Regions from separate parts of the Psychrobacillus mangrovi genome, predicted to be linked through region 1. Evidence: riboswitches for the same ligand, from Rfam matches in the RefSeq annotation. Region 1 holds a riboswitch; each other region holds the start of a gene.
The links. Region 1 has a riboswitch for S-adenosylmethionine ahead of WAX74_RS08325 (amidohydrolase). Riboswitches for the same ligand answer to the same signal wherever they lie in the genome.
Positions count from the first base shown of each region.

Region 2: linked by a shared signal. The riboswitch ahead of WAX74_RS13095 (methionine ABC transporter ATP-binding protein) and the one ahead of WAX74_RS08325 (amidohydrolase) in region 1 are both predicted to bind S-adenosylmethionine.
Region 3: linked by a shared signal. The riboswitch ahead of metA (homoserine O-acetyltransferase MetA) and the one ahead of WAX74_RS08325 (amidohydrolase) in region 1 are both predicted to bind S-adenosylmethionine.

Region 1 is NZ_JBAWSY010000004.1:136,616-142,151, forward strand. It holds gene WAX74_RS08315 (PDZ domain-containing protein) at 1-623, shown strand, start outside; gene WAX74_RS08320 (CsbA family protein) at 633-890, shown strand; gene WAX74_RS08325 (amidohydrolase) at 1,527-2,762, opposite strand; SAM riboswitch class I at 2,877-2,983, opposite strand; gene WAX74_RS08330 (AzlD domain-containing protein) at 3,062-3,370, opposite strand; gene WAX74_RS08335 (AzlC family ABC transporter permease) at 3,375-4,103, opposite strand; gene WAX74_RS08340 (TVP38/TMEM64 family protein) at 4,217-4,813, shown strand; gene lepB (signal peptidase I) at 4,851-5,402, shown strand.
Region 2 is NZ_JBAWSY010000009.1:110,698-116,233, reverse strand. It holds gene WAX74_RS13105 (MetQ/NlpA family ABC transporter substrate-binding protein) at 1-754, opposite strand, end outside; gene WAX74_RS13100 (methionine ABC transporter permease) at 819-1,487, opposite strand; gene WAX74_RS13095 (methionine ABC transporter ATP-binding protein) at 1,480-2,505, opposite strand; SAM riboswitch class I at 2,610-2,716, opposite strand; gene WAX74_RS13090 (thioredoxin family protein) at 2,754-3,080, opposite strand; gene WAX74_RS13085 (toprim domain-containing protein) at 3,085-3,435, opposite strand; gene gcvH (glycine cleavage system protein GcvH) at 3,515-3,895, opposite strand; gene WAX74_RS13075 (arsenate reductase family protein) at 3,966-4,328, opposite strand; gene WAX74_RS13070 (acyltransferase family protein) at 5,026-5,536, opposite strand, start outside.
Region 3 is NZ_JBAWSY010000001.1:150,994-156,529, reverse strand. It holds gene WAX74_RS00820 (hypothetical protein) at 50-265, shown strand; gene WAX74_RS20950 (RAxF-45 family protein) at 331-462, shown strand; gene abc-f (ribosomal protection-like ABC-F family protein) at 577-2,451, shown strand; SAM riboswitch class I at 2,593-2,702, shown strand; gene metA (homoserine O-acetyltransferase MetA) at 2,781-3,689, shown strand; gene WAX74_RS00805 (aldo/keto reductase) at 3,745-4,677, opposite strand; gene WAX74_RS00800 (DUF1572 family protein) at 4,817-5,332, shown strand; gene WAX74_RS00795 (alpha/beta hydrolase) at 5,335-5,536, shown strand, end outside.

The DNA.
Region 1 (5,536 bases):
CAATTGAATATGTTACAAAACGATTATGGATATTACCTATTTTGCTAGTCATTCCAGGTGATGCGATTGCTTCCTATGTTCCATATTGGCCCCAATTTACAATTGGAGAATCGACATTCTCATTGATTTTATTTCCCTTTGTAATTGGATTCCAGCAAAAAAGCAGAAAAACACTCGCAGTAGGGTTTTTCCCTGACCTAGGAAAAAGAGTTTGGCAATTAGGAATTGTCGTTGCTATAGTAGCTGCAGTTGGCTATTTTATGCCGTTAGTAAGTGGACTTGCTTTAATTCTAGGAGCGATTGCAAGATTAGTCATCTCCTACATAGCTTATAAAAAAGAAATGTCTGGAACGTTTGCTATCTCCCCGCAATCGGATGGAGTAATGATAGCAGGGGTACTTGCAGACTCTCCAGCAGAAAAAATGGGATTATTAATCGGAGAAAAGATTGTAAAAGTAAATGGACAAAAAATAACAAATGAACAAGAGTTTTATGAAGCAGTTCAAATCAATGCTGCACATTGTCGCTTAGAAGTAGTAGATATTAGCGGAGAACTCCGTTTACGCCAGCATATTTTGTTTAGACATGATCACTATCGTCTAGGCTTAATATTAGTAAGATAGGAGATAACTATGGAAACTCTATCAATACCAACTCAAGTAATATTAGCCATTTTTGCTCCGGCACTGCTCGTAATTCTTTTTACACGTGTTACCTTCAATCATTATGTTGCCTTAATATTAACCGTTGCCCTGTTTGCGGCATCTGTTTATGCAGGCTACACACATAGATGGTGGATCTATATAATAGACGCAGCATCGTTAACCTTAGGATTCTGGTATGCATCACATATGAAAAGTCGAGACAAAAAGAAGAAATCCACCTCTTAAATAGAAGAGGTGGACTCAGACTGTTGACAAACGCTCGCATTCTTCGTTGCTTGCACTTCGTTGTTAGCTCATGAACTTAAGTTCTATTCGCTTCCGCCTCGTGCTGGCGCGCCTCGAATGACAAGCGTTTTCAAGACAGTCTGAAATAATCCCTACAAACCAGTTTACTACAACTTGAATCCACCTCTTAAATAATAGAGGTGGATTTTCTCTCTTTTAACATGTAAAGATATAAAATTGTAGAAACTAATCTATAGGCATTTGCGTTGACAGTGCTAGTACAAGCTCATCGTAAAATTAATTTTACTGTCTCACACGGCACGTAATGAGTCTGGCAATGCATGAATTTATTCATTGAATTGCTTCAATTTCATTAGATATTTCCAGGATGTGCGCCTTATACGCCGCAAGAGCGCGAAGAATGAGACCCCCTAAAGGATGTGGGAGCGACAAAGGAGCGACTCATCATGCGGAGGCTCATGCGTAGCGTGCGGCAAGCGCACATCCGTTTTTAGCTCTATAAGTTGTTGTGAGTAAATCGAAATCGCAAGATATAGTCATCAAATCGCAAGATAACCTCTCTGTACCGCAAGATCAATCCTTCAAATCGCAAGATAACCTCTCTGTATCGCAAAATCAATCCTTCAAATCGCAAACATCCATACCATCTTCTTTTGCTTTTCGAGCAAGGGATGCATTAAAATCTTTTCGAATTTGATGTAATAGTTTCGCATCTGTTAAAATTCGATAACCGGTTGTAGCTAAAGCTTTTGCTCCTTTGATTAGGGCTTCATTAGCAGCTTCTGACTTGGCAGCTTCACGGAATTCTATTGTATGCGCAATTAAATCATCTGGCCCAATCTTAATGGATGGTCTTGCAGTTGGAACTACGTAGCTAATGTTTCCAACATCGGTGGAGTCGTTGTATTGTTTACTTTCAGTGTAGACGACTTCTCCAATTGCTTCTAATTCCGAATGGACTACCTCATCCAATACCGAATTAACTACAAAATCTTGAACTTCATTTTGAAAACGTTCGATTTTCACAGAAGTTCCTGTTATGAGAGTTGCCCCGTTAGCAATAAAACGAACTTTTTTGGAGATTTCCTCTGTTTCTTTCCAAGTCTTTGCGCTGATATGAAAGCGAGCAGACGCGAAGTAAGGAATAATGTTTGACGCATCCCCTCCATGCGTAATAATCCCATTAATGCTAACATTAGATGGTAATTGCGAACGAAGTGCAGAGACTCCATTGAAAAAATGAATGACTGCTTCCAAAGCATTTGTAACTATTTCAGGAGACGCTGTTGCATGAGAAGCTTCTCCTAGAAAATGAAAATCTAATGAATCCATAGCAAGTGTTTCAAGAGTCAAAGTAGTTTTTCCTGCTGGCCGAATTAATAGAGCTACATCTATATCTTCTATATAACCGTGCTTTATAAAATTTCCTTTTGCACTACCGTTTGATCCACCTTCTTCTGCAGGAGTACCAAGGACGATGATTCTTCCACCAGTTTCGTTTAGCAATTCTGCTAAGGCGATACTAGCAGCCACGCTTGCTGTACCAACAATGTTATGGCCGTCAGCATGGCCAATCGAAGGTAAAGCGTCATATTCTGCTAAAAAAGCTATAGTAGGTCCTTCGATACCGCTATCCCTCAAGGCAAAGAAAGAAGTTTCATGCCCTGCTATTCCTTTATTAACCTGAAAATCTGCATTTTCTAATAGCTTAATTAGTTTAGTACTAGCAAAAAATTCTTCGTTTCCAACTTCGGGGTTTGCATGTATTTGTTGACTCGTTTGTATATATATATCTTTGTTATCTTCTATTAGTTTATTGATATACTCTCTTTTTTCTACTAGAAAACTCACTTATATCTACTCCTTTTTCAAACATCAAAATTCCTACAAAGAAAAAAGCCCTCTAAATCTTATCTATACTGATAAGAATAAGAGAGCTCTTCGTTATTATCGAAAAACAATCTCTTCTCATCTTTCAAGCAAAAGTTGCTTGCAGGAATTGGCACAGTTTTCATTTAGAATCTGCTGCCGAAACGTCGTAGGGCCTGTCCCTCAGTTTCTCTCGATAAGAAAGCGTTGTATTATGTATATTTGGTAAGAATGAATTAATTCCAATATTAAGTAATTTATTCCTAGTAGTCAAGTAGAAATTAAAAAATAATACTATATACAGCTAAAACACCTATTGTTCCCAATACTACAATCATTACATTTGAAGTGATGATAGCAAGTGTAAATGCCACAACAGCTCCAATAATTCCAAATAAAATATTTCCTTCTTGCACATATAATATGGCTGGAAAAATTAAAGCCCCTAATACTGCATATGGAATATTACGTAATACTCCCGAAACAACAGGAGGTAACTCTTTACCCTCCAAAAAGGTTAACGGGAATGCTCTCGGAATATAAGTAACAATAGCCATCCCTAATAGCATCCACCAATACCATGCTTCCATTCAATTAAGCTCCTTTCGGTAAATCTCTTCCTCTCAGTCTAGTCCGCTTTTGATGTTTCGCATATATAACTTCGATAAAAATAGAGGATCCTAATGTAGCGACTAAAATAGCCCATCCTGTAGATAATAATCCTGTCCAATAAAAAAATCCGTTTATTAGAGCCGCAATAAGGGCGAGCATAACTACTTTACGATTTTCTCGCATAGATGGAACTAATAAACCAACGAACATTGCATAAAGAGCGATTGACATCGCCGCTTGTAAAAATGCTGGTAGGTTGGCACCAATAACATGTCCAAGTGCAGTAAAGATAACCCAACTTCCATATGCGATAACAGCTACACCAAATGCAAAAGATGTATGTATTTTTTCATCTTTTTGTGTCGCTAATACGGAGAAAGATTCATCTGTAATCCCAAATGCATAAATCCCTTTGATCCATCTTTTTTCACTATGCATCTTTTCATTGAGTGCTGCCGTCATTAAAAAGTGTCGAATGTTGACGACAAATGTATTTAAAACAATTAAAATAGGATCAACACCTTTTGTTATTAGCGTCAGTGACATATACTGAGCAGCTCCGGCGTAAACAAAAATACTCATTGCTGTTGCTTCTATTATGGAAAGTCCTGTAGTTTTGGCTAATAAACCAAAAGTTAATGCAACGGGAAAATAGCCGATAGCAATGCTTGTACCCGCTTTTAAACCCTTTACGAACGAATTATTATTCATTTAGATTTCACCACCTTAAAATAGTATAGTGAACAAATTATACTATATCTAAAAAGTTTTATATAGATGAAAAATGGGAAGAGTATAATTATACATAGAAGAGGAGAGTTACCATGCCAAGCTGGTTATCATTTGAAACTTTATCTAATTTAACACAAGATTACCGAGCACTTGGACCTCTATTTGGGCTACTACTACCTTTTCTTGAAGCATTTTTGCCTTTTTTACCTTTAGTTGTTTTTATCGTGGCGAATGTGACTGCCTACGGAATTTTGTTTGGATTTTTACTTTCGTGGGCAGGATCTGTCACAGGTGCTTATACCGTTTTTTTAGTTATAAGAAAATATGGACGAGCAAGAGTTCTAGGTTTTATTACGAGGCATGAAAGGATTCAAAAATTAATATTATGGGTAGAGAGAAACGGTTTTGGCCCATTATTTTTACTTATTTGTTTTCCATTTACGCCCTCCGCACTTGTGAATATTGTTGCGGGTCTATCTAATATGAAAAAAAAGACGTATTTATGGACAGTTGTCTTAGGAAAATTAATTATGATATTAGTGGTGAGCTTTATTGGCTCCGATATTAAAGCACTAATAACGCAACCATTAAGAACAGCAATAATGATAGGTATTATGGTTATATTATGGTTTGTTGGAAAAGCTGTAGAGAAAAAAATCGACAAGAAAGTAAATGCAGATTTTAAATAAATTCGCGATGATAGACGAAATACAAAGGAGAAAAGATTTGAGTAATACACAAAAAGAATTGCTAGAATGGTTAGTTGCCATTTTTATTGGAATTTTGTTAGTATTTTTTATTCGTTCTTTTATATTAACGAACTATGAAGTGGTCGGTGAATCAATGATGCCTACACTTCATGACAAAGATAAGGTTTTCGTCAGTAAGCTTGCTAATATAGACCGCATGGATATTATTATCTTTCATAGTGACCAAAAAGAAGACTATGTAAAACGTGTGATTGGTTTACCAGGAGATACAATCAAATATGAAAATGATAAATTATACGTTAATAATAAAAGGGTGGAAGAAAAATTTCTTGCGTCTTATCCTGCATATCAGAACCCGGAAGAAAATTTTACAGAGGACTTTGATTTAGATGAGTTGACTGGCACTAATAAGGTTCCTCCAAACAATTTATTTGTGTTGGGTGATAATAGAATATCTAGTTTAGATAGTCGTTATTTCCAATTTATTAATCAAGAAGAAGTCATTGGAGAAGTGAAAATCAGATATTGGCCGTTATCCAGAGCAACTTTAAATTTTGACACCGAATAATTTCCCACTCTACTGTATGTTTTGTACAATAGTAGTAAGAGATTATTCGGTTTTTCAATTTCCTGAGCGGCGAGTAATTTATTTTAGTCTCTGATATTAACACCAGTTGAAATTGTGAACTGATACATTAACAA
Region 2 (5,536 bases), on a different contig from region 1:
TTTCTTTAGAGTGTAAAACGTCTACTAGAGCTTTGATTTCTTTTTTATCTTCATCGCCAGCTTTAACTGCAATGATGTTTACATATGGAGATTCAGAGTCTTCAATAGCAATAGAATCTTCCATTGGGTTAAGCCCAGCGTCTAATGCATAGTTTGAATTGATTAGTACTGCATCGCCTTCTTCATTTTCATATAGTTGCACTAATAATGCAGCTTCATAGTTAGCGTCAAATTCAATATTTTTTGGATTCTCTACAATATCAGTTACTTCAGCTGTTGTTTTATCAATACCTTCAGCTAATTTAATTAAACCTTGAGCCTCTAACATAGCTAGTACACGACCATGGTCAGCAACAGAGTTACTCATTAGAATTGTTGCACCTTCTGGTAATTCTTCAATAGATCCATACTTTTTAGAATATAAACCTATTGGCTCGATGTGAATTCCACCTGCATTTACAAAATCATATCCAAATTCTTCTTTTTGTCCCTCGAAATAAGGGATGTGTTGGAAGAAGTTAGCATCCAAGTCTCCTGAATCTAAATCTTGGTTTGGTAAAACATAGTCTTGGTAAGTTTCAATTGTAAGTTCAATACCTTGTTCTTCTAATAATGGTTTAGCTTGTTCTAAAATCTCAGCATGAGGAACGTTAGATGCTCCTACTACTAATTTGCCGCTTTCTTCTTCTCCACCGCAAGCTGCTAGAGTTAATGCACTAACAGACAATAATGCTCCTGCTAAAAACTTTTTCATTTAAATTCTCTCCTTCTCTAATTCCCCAATTTTATATGTGATCGAGTAAACTCGTGAACACCAATTATCTTTTGTCTATTTTTGTTGTAATCGTATCGCCAATCCATTGAATAATAAATACAACAATGAGTATTAATATGGTTGCAACAAGCGTTACATCTTCTCTACTTCGTTGAAACCCATCTAAGAAAGCTAACGTACCCAAGCCGCCTGCCCCAATAATACCCGCCATTGCCGTATATCCAACTAGCGATATACATGTAACTGTTAGTCCAGAGACTAATGCTGGCATCGATTCAGGCAATAAAACCTTCCATATAATAGTAGAAGTTTTAGCACCCATTGATTTAGCTGCTTCTAGTACACCTTTGTCAATTTCTCTTAATCCAATCAAAACCATCCGAGCGTAAAATGGAGCTGCTCCAATTACAAGAGCGGGAAATGCTGCATTAGGGCCGCGAATTGTGCCTAAAAGAAACTTTGTTAATGGTATTAGCAATATGATTAAAATAATAAATGGTATGGAACGAAATATATTTACAAATGCTCCCGTTAACCAATTTGCTAGTTTGTTGGCCCATGCTTGGTGCGGACTTGTTAAAAACAAGAGTAATCCTAGTGCTAGACCAAATACAAATGTTAATAAGGTAGAAACTGCAGTCATATAAAGAGTTTCCATTGTCGCTTCCCACATTTTTGGCCAATCAACATTTGGAAATAAAGTATTAATCATTGTTGATCACCTCTGTGTGCACTTTTTGTTCATTAATAAAAAGAATTGCTTTATCAATTGCCAATGCATCACCGTCAATTTGGAGAATCAATGTTCCATATGCTCCACTTTTCGTATGCGAAACATTTCCTTGGACTATATTTACTTCCAAATCGAATTGTTTAATTAGTCTTGAAAGAATCGGCTGTTCTGTTTGGTCACCTACAAAAACAAGCTTAATCAGTTTGCCATTTGGATAAAGTTCTCTTAAATTTTGTATCGTTTGCTGAGCCTGCGCATTTTCGGACACTTGCGAAACAAATCTCTTTGTAATAGGCTGTTTGGGGTTTTGGAAAACTTCAAGTACGTCCCCTTCCTCTACCACTTGACCATTCTCCATAACTGCTACTCGGTTACAAATCTTTTGAATGACTTGCATTTCATGAGTTATTAATACAATGGTTAAGCCTAATCTTTCATTAATACTAATTAATAAATCTAATATCGAATCCGTTGTTTCTGGGTCAAGTGCAGATGTAGCTTCATCACAAAGCAGTACTTCTGGACGATTTGCTAGTGCTCGAGCAATTCCTACTCGTTGCTTTTGACCTCCAGATAGCTGAGAAGGATAATAATCCCCTCTTCCTTCTAAACCAACTAGCTCTATCAACTCTTTTACACGAGTAGCTCTTTGTTCTTTTGGCACTCCTGCGATTTCCAATGGAAAAGCTATGTTTTCTGCAACTGTTCTTGACCATAAAAGATTAAAATGTTGAAATATCATACTTACTTTTTGTCTTACTTGTCGAAGCTTATCTTCGGTAATTGATGTAATTTCTTTATCATTAACAACAATTTGTCCGGAGGTTGGCTTTTCCAATCCATTTAACAATCTAATTAACGTACTTTTTCCGGCACCACTATATCCAATAATTCCAAAGATCTCACCCTGCTTAATTGTAAGATTTACATTATCAACAGCAACAATGGTACCTTGCTTCGTACTGAACTTTTTCGAAATATCTTTCAAGCTAATCACGTAAATCTTCCCTCCTGTATAGACAGTACAATACTATAAAAAAAACCCTTCTGCAAAAGAGCAGAAGGGGTGTATGTTATCATTCAAAATAACAGTCATCCATTCTCTCATTTTCCAAAGCAATTACGCTTTGTGTGATTTGGCACCATTTCATTTACATGACGGTTGCTGGGTTTCATCGGGCACTTCCCTCCACCTCTCTTAATAAGAGCGACACTATTCAATTGTTATCAGTAAATCGAATTTTATCATGATAATTCGGTGTCGTCAACACTTTTTATAACATCTAAGAGATAAGGGATAGATTGAAAAGCATATATCTTTTTATAAACTATTCCATGTTTTGCAATTAAAAGACATGGGACACTTTCAATTTCATAATCCACAGCTAATTCTTTTATGTAATTAATATTTGCTTGTCCAACTGGAAACTCTACAATTTCCTTAATAACCTGCATCATTTTAGAGGCTACCAGGCATGTACCACACATTGGGGTGTAAATATATAAAAGAGAAAGACTAGGAGCATTTTTAGCCTGCTCCCATTCCTCTCGCGACCATTCATTCACAAACATCATCCTATGCTAAAAATTCTTTTTTCACTTTAATCTTAGCACGTTGCAAGATAGAAGCCAAAACATCAAGAGGGGTATTTGCAACTTCACCATATACAGGATTCGTATATAGATGGATAGCTTCTGGATATACTTTTCTTACAATCGATCGTATTTGTTCTCCTGATTTATCGGAGTCTAAAAAAGCATAAATGGGCAATTCTTCTAAAGGACTTAAAATTTCTTCTAATTTTACATTAGAAATAGTACCATTCGTACAAACAATTTCAGCTGCTTCTTCAAGAATAGTTAAAAGTCTCAGTTTATCTGATCTACCTTCCACAAGAATTACTTTTTCACTAAATACCTTAGCCATTAGCTTCGCTCCCAGCACATCATATATACGTAGTATATGAAAAAGCGCCAGTAAATAACCGGCGCCTTCCCTTATCAAATTATTCTTGAATTAACTCTTCATATTGTTCTGCAGATAATAGTGCATCCACTTCCGCTACATCAGAAGGTTCAACTACAATCATCCATGCATTTTCATACGGAGATTCGTTTACATATTCAGGGCTATCCTCTAATTCAGCGTTTACTTCTACTACTTTACCGCTGATAGGAGCATAAAGTTCAGAAACAGTTTTAACTGATTCAACACTTCCGAAAGGATCTCCAGCTTTTATATCGTCTCCTACTTGTGGAAGCTCGACAAATACGATATCACCAAGTTCTGATTGTGCAAAATGTGTAATACCAATGCGTACTTTACCGTCTTCTGTTTTTACCCATTCATGCTCTTCTGAGTATTTTAATTCTTTAGGTGTGCTCATGTTATACCCCTCTCAAAAATATATATTCCTCTATAATATTCACATATTTCTATTGTAAAAACAAGCAACTTTATACGCTTTTCCAAATATGTTCAAACTCTTCTTCTTTAAAACCTAGTGTCAAATGTTCTCCATCATATACAAGAGGTCGCTTAATAAGCATTCCATCTGACACAAGCGTTTCAATTTGTTCTTCCTCAGTCATATTTGGTAGCTTGTCCTTCAATTGCAGTTCCCGATATTTAGTGCCGCTAGTGTTAAAGAACTTTTTTAAATCAATATTTGTCTTTTCTAACATTTCTTTTATCATTTCTTTTGAAGGTGGGTTTTCCACTATATGATTATCCATAAATTCTACTTGATGATCTTTCAACCACTTACTTGCCTTTCTGCATGTACTACATTTAGGATAACCAAAAAATTGAATCGTCATTAAAATCACCTTTTTCTTCTTATCATATACAATACTATTGCACAAAAGCAATGTTCTTGTGTGACGAAAGAAAAGGTGTTTTCCAACTAAACAAACCATCTTTAAGAGAATGGCAGAGTAAGTTTTTCCGAATCACACCGCTCGCTTTCCGTTGGCGAGCCACGAGCCGCTTGAGCAAACACGGTTGGTCATGAACTTGGCAAGTTCCAATTACGGACATCATGCCGTTCATCACTCAATGTTATAAATTAAGAAAGAATACACCTTTAAATCTCTAAAAAACAAAGGATTTTACATTTTTACTGTTCACATAACTATTAAAATAATAAAAAGTGGTTAAAAAAGTGGTCAGATTAAAACTAAATAAAACTCCTTGATTTTACAAGAGAACAACTGAATATGAAGTCTACCCGAAATGTTAGAAACTTTATTTAGTTAAGTACCCGTTAGCCATCCATGCAGCACAAAAAAGTACTGCACCACAGAGAATGAAAATGGTCAAGAAATGTCAATACTGATACTGACCTTAATTCAGTCCATCCTAATCCATAGACTTATTAATGTACGTCTCTTCATTTTTTTCTCGATTAATCTGGGTCTTTTTAAGTGTTGTCATTTTCCTTTTCTTGAAGAAATCTATATTCATGGTAGTTGAACAAGATAAATGAACAATATGTTGTTCTTAGTGTTCAATAAGCTATCGGACTTGTCTGAATACTCGATTCTGTTTTTTCTCTTGATCCCTAGATGAGAACGGCTTAAATTTCATGGTTGGTTTCTCAATTATCCACCAAGAAAACATAGCCATTAATAAAGTAAATAATAAAACTATGAAATGTACTATTGTCCCAGGAAGATTCGGGTATTTATCTGTAAACTGGAATGTCATTAGTGTGTTAATAACCACCATATGCCAAATATATATACCATAACTATAATCACCTAATTTAGTTACTTTCAAAAAAAATATAGGTGCGTTATAACCGAACCAAATTACAGCATAACTAAGTGGTAAAGCCCAAGCAAATTCATAAAAAGGTCCCAAGAAATTTTTCATTTGAAGTATATCGTATCTAATAACAATATAAAACCATGCAGCAAGAGCTGCTAAGACAGGTGAATGCTTGACGCTTCTCCACGTTCTTAACCAAAATATACCAATACCAAAATACAGTAGATGTGGAATGAAAGTTACTAAGAACAGTTTC
Region 3 (5,536 bases), on a different contig from region 1:
ATAAAACATTAGAATATGAGCAATCTAATGAAAAACGAGGAGACATTTTATGCGAAAAATTCTTAGCGTTTCTCTAGTTTTCCTATTGCTGAGCTTATCAGCGTGTGGATCAAATCGTGACACAAATGGACCACCCAAGACGGAAACACAGCTTGATAGTAAGACTGGTAATAGTCCTGTAACTGGTAATGAAGATGTAAATGTTGAAAATGAAGAGGGTATTATTGATAAAGACGATAACAATGATCATCTTATTGAAAAATGATTATTGTGAATAAAATAATTATATGTTAGAATATTTTTAACTAACTGAACGGAGGTGAAGAAAGTATGAAAAACGCTGTGAACGCATATGGATTTATATTGGTATTTTTATCCATTTTCTGTGCGATTACTCATGAAATTTCTAACAACGGGAGAAGTCTGCCCATTTTTAGTAAATTAAATGAATTTCACAGCTGATAAGTCATTCTTTCTGAACCATATTTTAATGGGAGAGGACTGCTTTTCAAGCAGTCTTTTTTTGTGCAGAAAAAGTGCTTCCAGCTATATTGAACTTGAAAGGAAGCGAAACATATGATTTGTACAATACAAGATGTAAGTAAAATGCTCGGAGGAAATACCATTTTTGAAAACTTATCTTTGTCGATTAAAACAAGAGACAAATTGGGAATTGTCGGAAGAAACGGATCAGGAAAAACGACACTATTTAAATTGATTACCGGCATGGAGTCACCAGATACTGGTATTATCAACTTTAAAAAAGGAACTAAAATTGGCCATTTAGCACAGATACCATCTTTTTCTGAAGAAGTAACAGGTATGGATGTTTTAAATAGTGCTTTCGAAAAGCTAAAAGCAATACAATCGAAAATGCAACAAATAGAAGAAAAATTATCCTATACGGATAATCAAACTGATATGGAAAAATTGCTTCAAGAATATGGAAATGTACAAGAGGATTTCACTAATCTTGGGGGATATTCTTTGGATTCAGAAATAGAAAGAGTTATCCAAGGTTTACAATTATCCTCGTTCGTTCACCAATCTTTTTCAAACTTAAGTGGTGGAGAGCAAACAAAAATAATGCTAGGTAAATTATTGTTAACACAACCAGATTTATTGTTATTAGATGAACCAACCAACCATTTAGACTTATTTGCTGTTGAATGGCTAGAACAATATTTAGTTAACTACACAGGAACCGTTGTTATTATTTCGCACGATAGATACTTTTTAGATCAAGTAATCACAAAAGTAGCTGATCTAGAGGACGGAGAATTAACTCTATACCATGGTAACTATTCCTCTTATATAGTTGACAAGGAAGATCGACTCATGAGGGAATTTCAGGAATATGAAGAACAACAAAAAAAGATAAAAAAAATGAGGGAAGCAATTAAGCGGTTGAGACAGTGGGCAAATGAAGCTGTTCCACCAAATCCTGGGCTTCATCGACAAGCTAGAAACATGGAACGTGCATTAGAAAGAATGGAGAAAGTGAGAAAACCAATTATAGACCCTAAGAAGATGAGTTTATCATTCGATGCTGCACCTAGAAGTGGTAAAGAAGTTGTCATTATGGAAGACGTTTCTAAGTCATTCGGAGAAAAAATACTACTTTTAAAAACGAATTTGAATGTTTATTGGAAAGATAGAGTTGCAATAGTTGGACGAAATGGAACAGGAAAATCAACAATTCTAAGGTTATTGCGAGGTGAAATTAATCCGGATGAAGGTACTGCTAGATTAGGTAGTAATGTACGGATTGGGTTTCTTTCTCAACACTTTGAGATATTGAATCCAAAAGAACGTTTAATAGATGTATTTAGAAGTGAAGTGAGCGTTGCGGAAGGGGAAGCACGGCACATTTTAGCACAGTTTATGTTCTATGGTCCAGATGTCTTTAAACGGGTGGGGGATTTAAGTGGTGGAGAGCGTATGCGACTTCGACTTGCCCAATTAATGCACCAAGATATCAACTTGTTAATATTAGATGAACCAACCAACCATTTAGACATAGAATCGAGAGAAGTATTAGAAGATGCACTAGAAGACTTTCAGGGTACAATTTTAACCGTTTCTCATGATCGTTACTTTTTAAATAAATTATTTCCTCGTACTGCATGGCTGGACTCTGGACGTTTGACTACTTTTGAAGGATCTTATGAATGGGCCCGAGGAAAGTGGAACGAGCTCCAAGTAATGCATGAGACAACAAAATCAATTGAAATTAAAGAAAAAGTAAAAACCCAAAAAAGTAAGGGAAAACTAGAAATATTATCAATAGAAGAACAAATTTTTGAAATGGAAAACGAAATAAGTAAACTAAGACAAGAGAAGGATGATCAAAATGACTGGAATGATTATGAAAAATTATTATTAGTAATTGACGAGAAGGAACTGAAACTAGAAAAATTAATGGAAATCTGGTTGGATAGACAAGAATAATAGATTTCATTATCTTATAAGTCCACTTTGTTTAAATAGAAAAGCAGAAGCAATCAATCGTGTTTAAATATAATAGGTCATTGCTTAAATGTTCAGAAAATGATAGTATGAAAATAATGTATTAGAATAAAAAATAATATACTCTTATCAAGAGAAGCTGAGGGAAATGGCCCTGTGAAGCTTCAGCAACCTCTAACATTTGTTAGAAAGGTGCTAACTCCTACAAGATTTTTAATCTTGAAAGATAAGAACTGAGAGCATTTGCTTACCCTCTTTTCTTATCTATTAGAAAAGAGGGTTTTTATTTTTACGGAAAAGAGGAGAAATGTATGCCAATTAAAATTCCCAAACAATTGCCTGCTGCAGAGTTACTGAAGAAAGAAAAAATATTTATTATGGACGAGGAGCGTGCAGTTGCTCAGGATATTCGTCCGCTCAACATTATTATATTAAATTTGATGCCAGAAAAAGAAAAAACAGAATTACAACTTCTTAGATTATTAGGTAATACACCCTTACAAGTGAATGTGACCTTCATGAATACTGCAACATATGAGTCCAAAAATGTTAGTAAAACACATCTAGACACTTTCTATACAACTTTTGAAGAGGTTAAACACCGGAAGTATGACGGAATGATCATTACTGGGGCACCAATTGAACATTTGAAATTTGAAGATGTAAATTATTGGAGCGAAATGACAGAAATAATGGATTGGTCGAAAACCAACGTTACTTCTGTCTTACATATATGTTGGGGTGCACAAGCTGCTCTTTATCATCATTATGGAATTGGTAAATTTGAATTGTCCAAGAAATGCTTTGGCGTTTTTTCTCACCGTTTATCAGATCCAACTGTTAATTTAGTGCGAGGATTTAATGATGAGTTTTATGCACCCGTTTCTCGTTACACTTCTGTCTCATATGATGAAATTATAAATGATACCAGACTTAATCTGCTATCTAATTCAAAAGAAGCCGGCGTTTTCCTTGTAATTTCAGAAGACGAAAAGCATATTATGATAACTGGGCATTTGGAATATGATGCAACGACTTTAGCGGAAGAATATGCTCGTGATGTGAACAAAGGAATTGAAATTGATGTTCCGGAAAATTACTTTCCAAATGATAATCCTTCTAGACAACCATTAAATTCTTGGCGATCTCATACCCATCTATTATTTTATAATTGGTTAAATTATTATGTTTATCAAGAAACACCTTACGAGTGGGAATAACGAAAAAGAGGCTGAACAAAAGTATTCTTTTGTTCAGCCTCCTATTTTATTTATATTATTGAAAAATCTGGTCGATTCTGTCTATTTCTTGTTTGGTTAGTTGAACATCTACAGTTTTCAAATTATCTAGAACTTGTCCAGGTTTTTTAGCACCTGGTATAATAGTGTCAATACTCTCTCTCGTTAAATACCATGCAAGCACAATGTTAGAAACGCCTACATTTTTATCGTTGGCAATATGTCGAAGCTGCTCCACCTTTTCCAAATTGTTAACATATGCTTCCCCTTGGAATAAAGGATTTTTTGAGAGACCTTCTCCAAAAGTACTGTTTTTATCATACTTACCTGTTAATAGACCCGAAGCAAGTGGGAAATAAGGAATAAAGGAGATATCATGTTCTTTTGTATAAGGTAGTAAATCCTTTTCTGCATCACGTTTTAATAAGTTATATCCAGATTGAAGTACTTCAATATAACCATCTTGGTTACCTTCTTTTAACTGATCTAAAGTAAAGTTAGATACTCCAATTGCGCGTATTTTTCCTTCTTCTTTTAAACGATGAAGTGTACCGACTGCTTCAGCTTTTGGTGTGTTATCATCGGGAAAATGGATGTAGAATAAATCAATATAGTCCGTCTGAAGTCGTTTTAAACTGTTTTCCACAGTTTCTCTTAAATAAGCAGGGGAGTTGTCAATGACTACTTTTTCATCCGTGATTTTATGAGCGCCTTTAGTAGCTAGAATTATTTCACTTCGTTTCTTTGTTTCTTTTAATACTTCGCCAATTAACTCTTCAGATCTACCAATGCCGTAAATATAAGCCGTATCTAAAAAATCAATTCCATTGTTAAGTGCTGTATGCACAATATCTTTTCCGGTTTCATCATTTAAATTAGGAAACAAATTATGGCCACCAACTGCATTTGTTCCTAGACCAACAGGATTCACAAATAGTGTGGTTTTGCCAATTTCTACTTTTGAAATCATATTAACATCTCCTTTTCTATATATTCTAGTATAATGTTACCAATAATATCGTTTCACTCAAAGGGATTTGATTTCTTTGGAAAGAAGGAAGGTAAAACATTATTGGTTATTGAAAATAGTATAAAAGGAGATGATGTTATTGTCAGATTCAACTATAATACATGCTGAATTTGTTCGGAATATACGGTTGAAATTTGTGGAGTTGAAAAGAGATACAGACAAAGCGATTATGCAAATGGACGAAAAAGCAATTTTTTGGTCGCCAAATGAACAATCAAATAGTGTAGATGTTCTAGTGAAGCATATGAGCGGAAACTTAATTTCTCGATGGACAGACTTTTTATCGACTGATGGAGAAAAGATCGACAGAGATAGGGACGGTGAATTCGAAAGTACAATAGAATCACGGGAAGAATTACTTAAAGTGTGGGAAATAGGTTGTGAAGTATTTTTGAAAGCAATTGATAGTATAGAAGAAAAACACTTACTTCAAACGATATATATTCGAAATAAATCACATACTGTCTTGGAAGCATTCATACGAAGTATTACACATATTTCTATTCACGTTGGACAGATAATTTATCTAGCCAAACAAGTTACACCAGAAGATAAGTGGACTACTTTGTCAATACCTAAAAAGAAAGGAAAATAATAATGAATTCAAATTTTACTTATATCCATAGTGCTCCACAAGATTTAGAAGACAATAAAAAATATCCAGCATTATTTTTAATGCATGGAATGGGGAGCAATGAAAACGATTTGGTTGGTCTTGTTTCTAGCTTCAATGAGAAATGCCATATTTTTAGTATTCGTGGACCGATTTCACAACCCCCTGGATATGCGTTTTTTACAA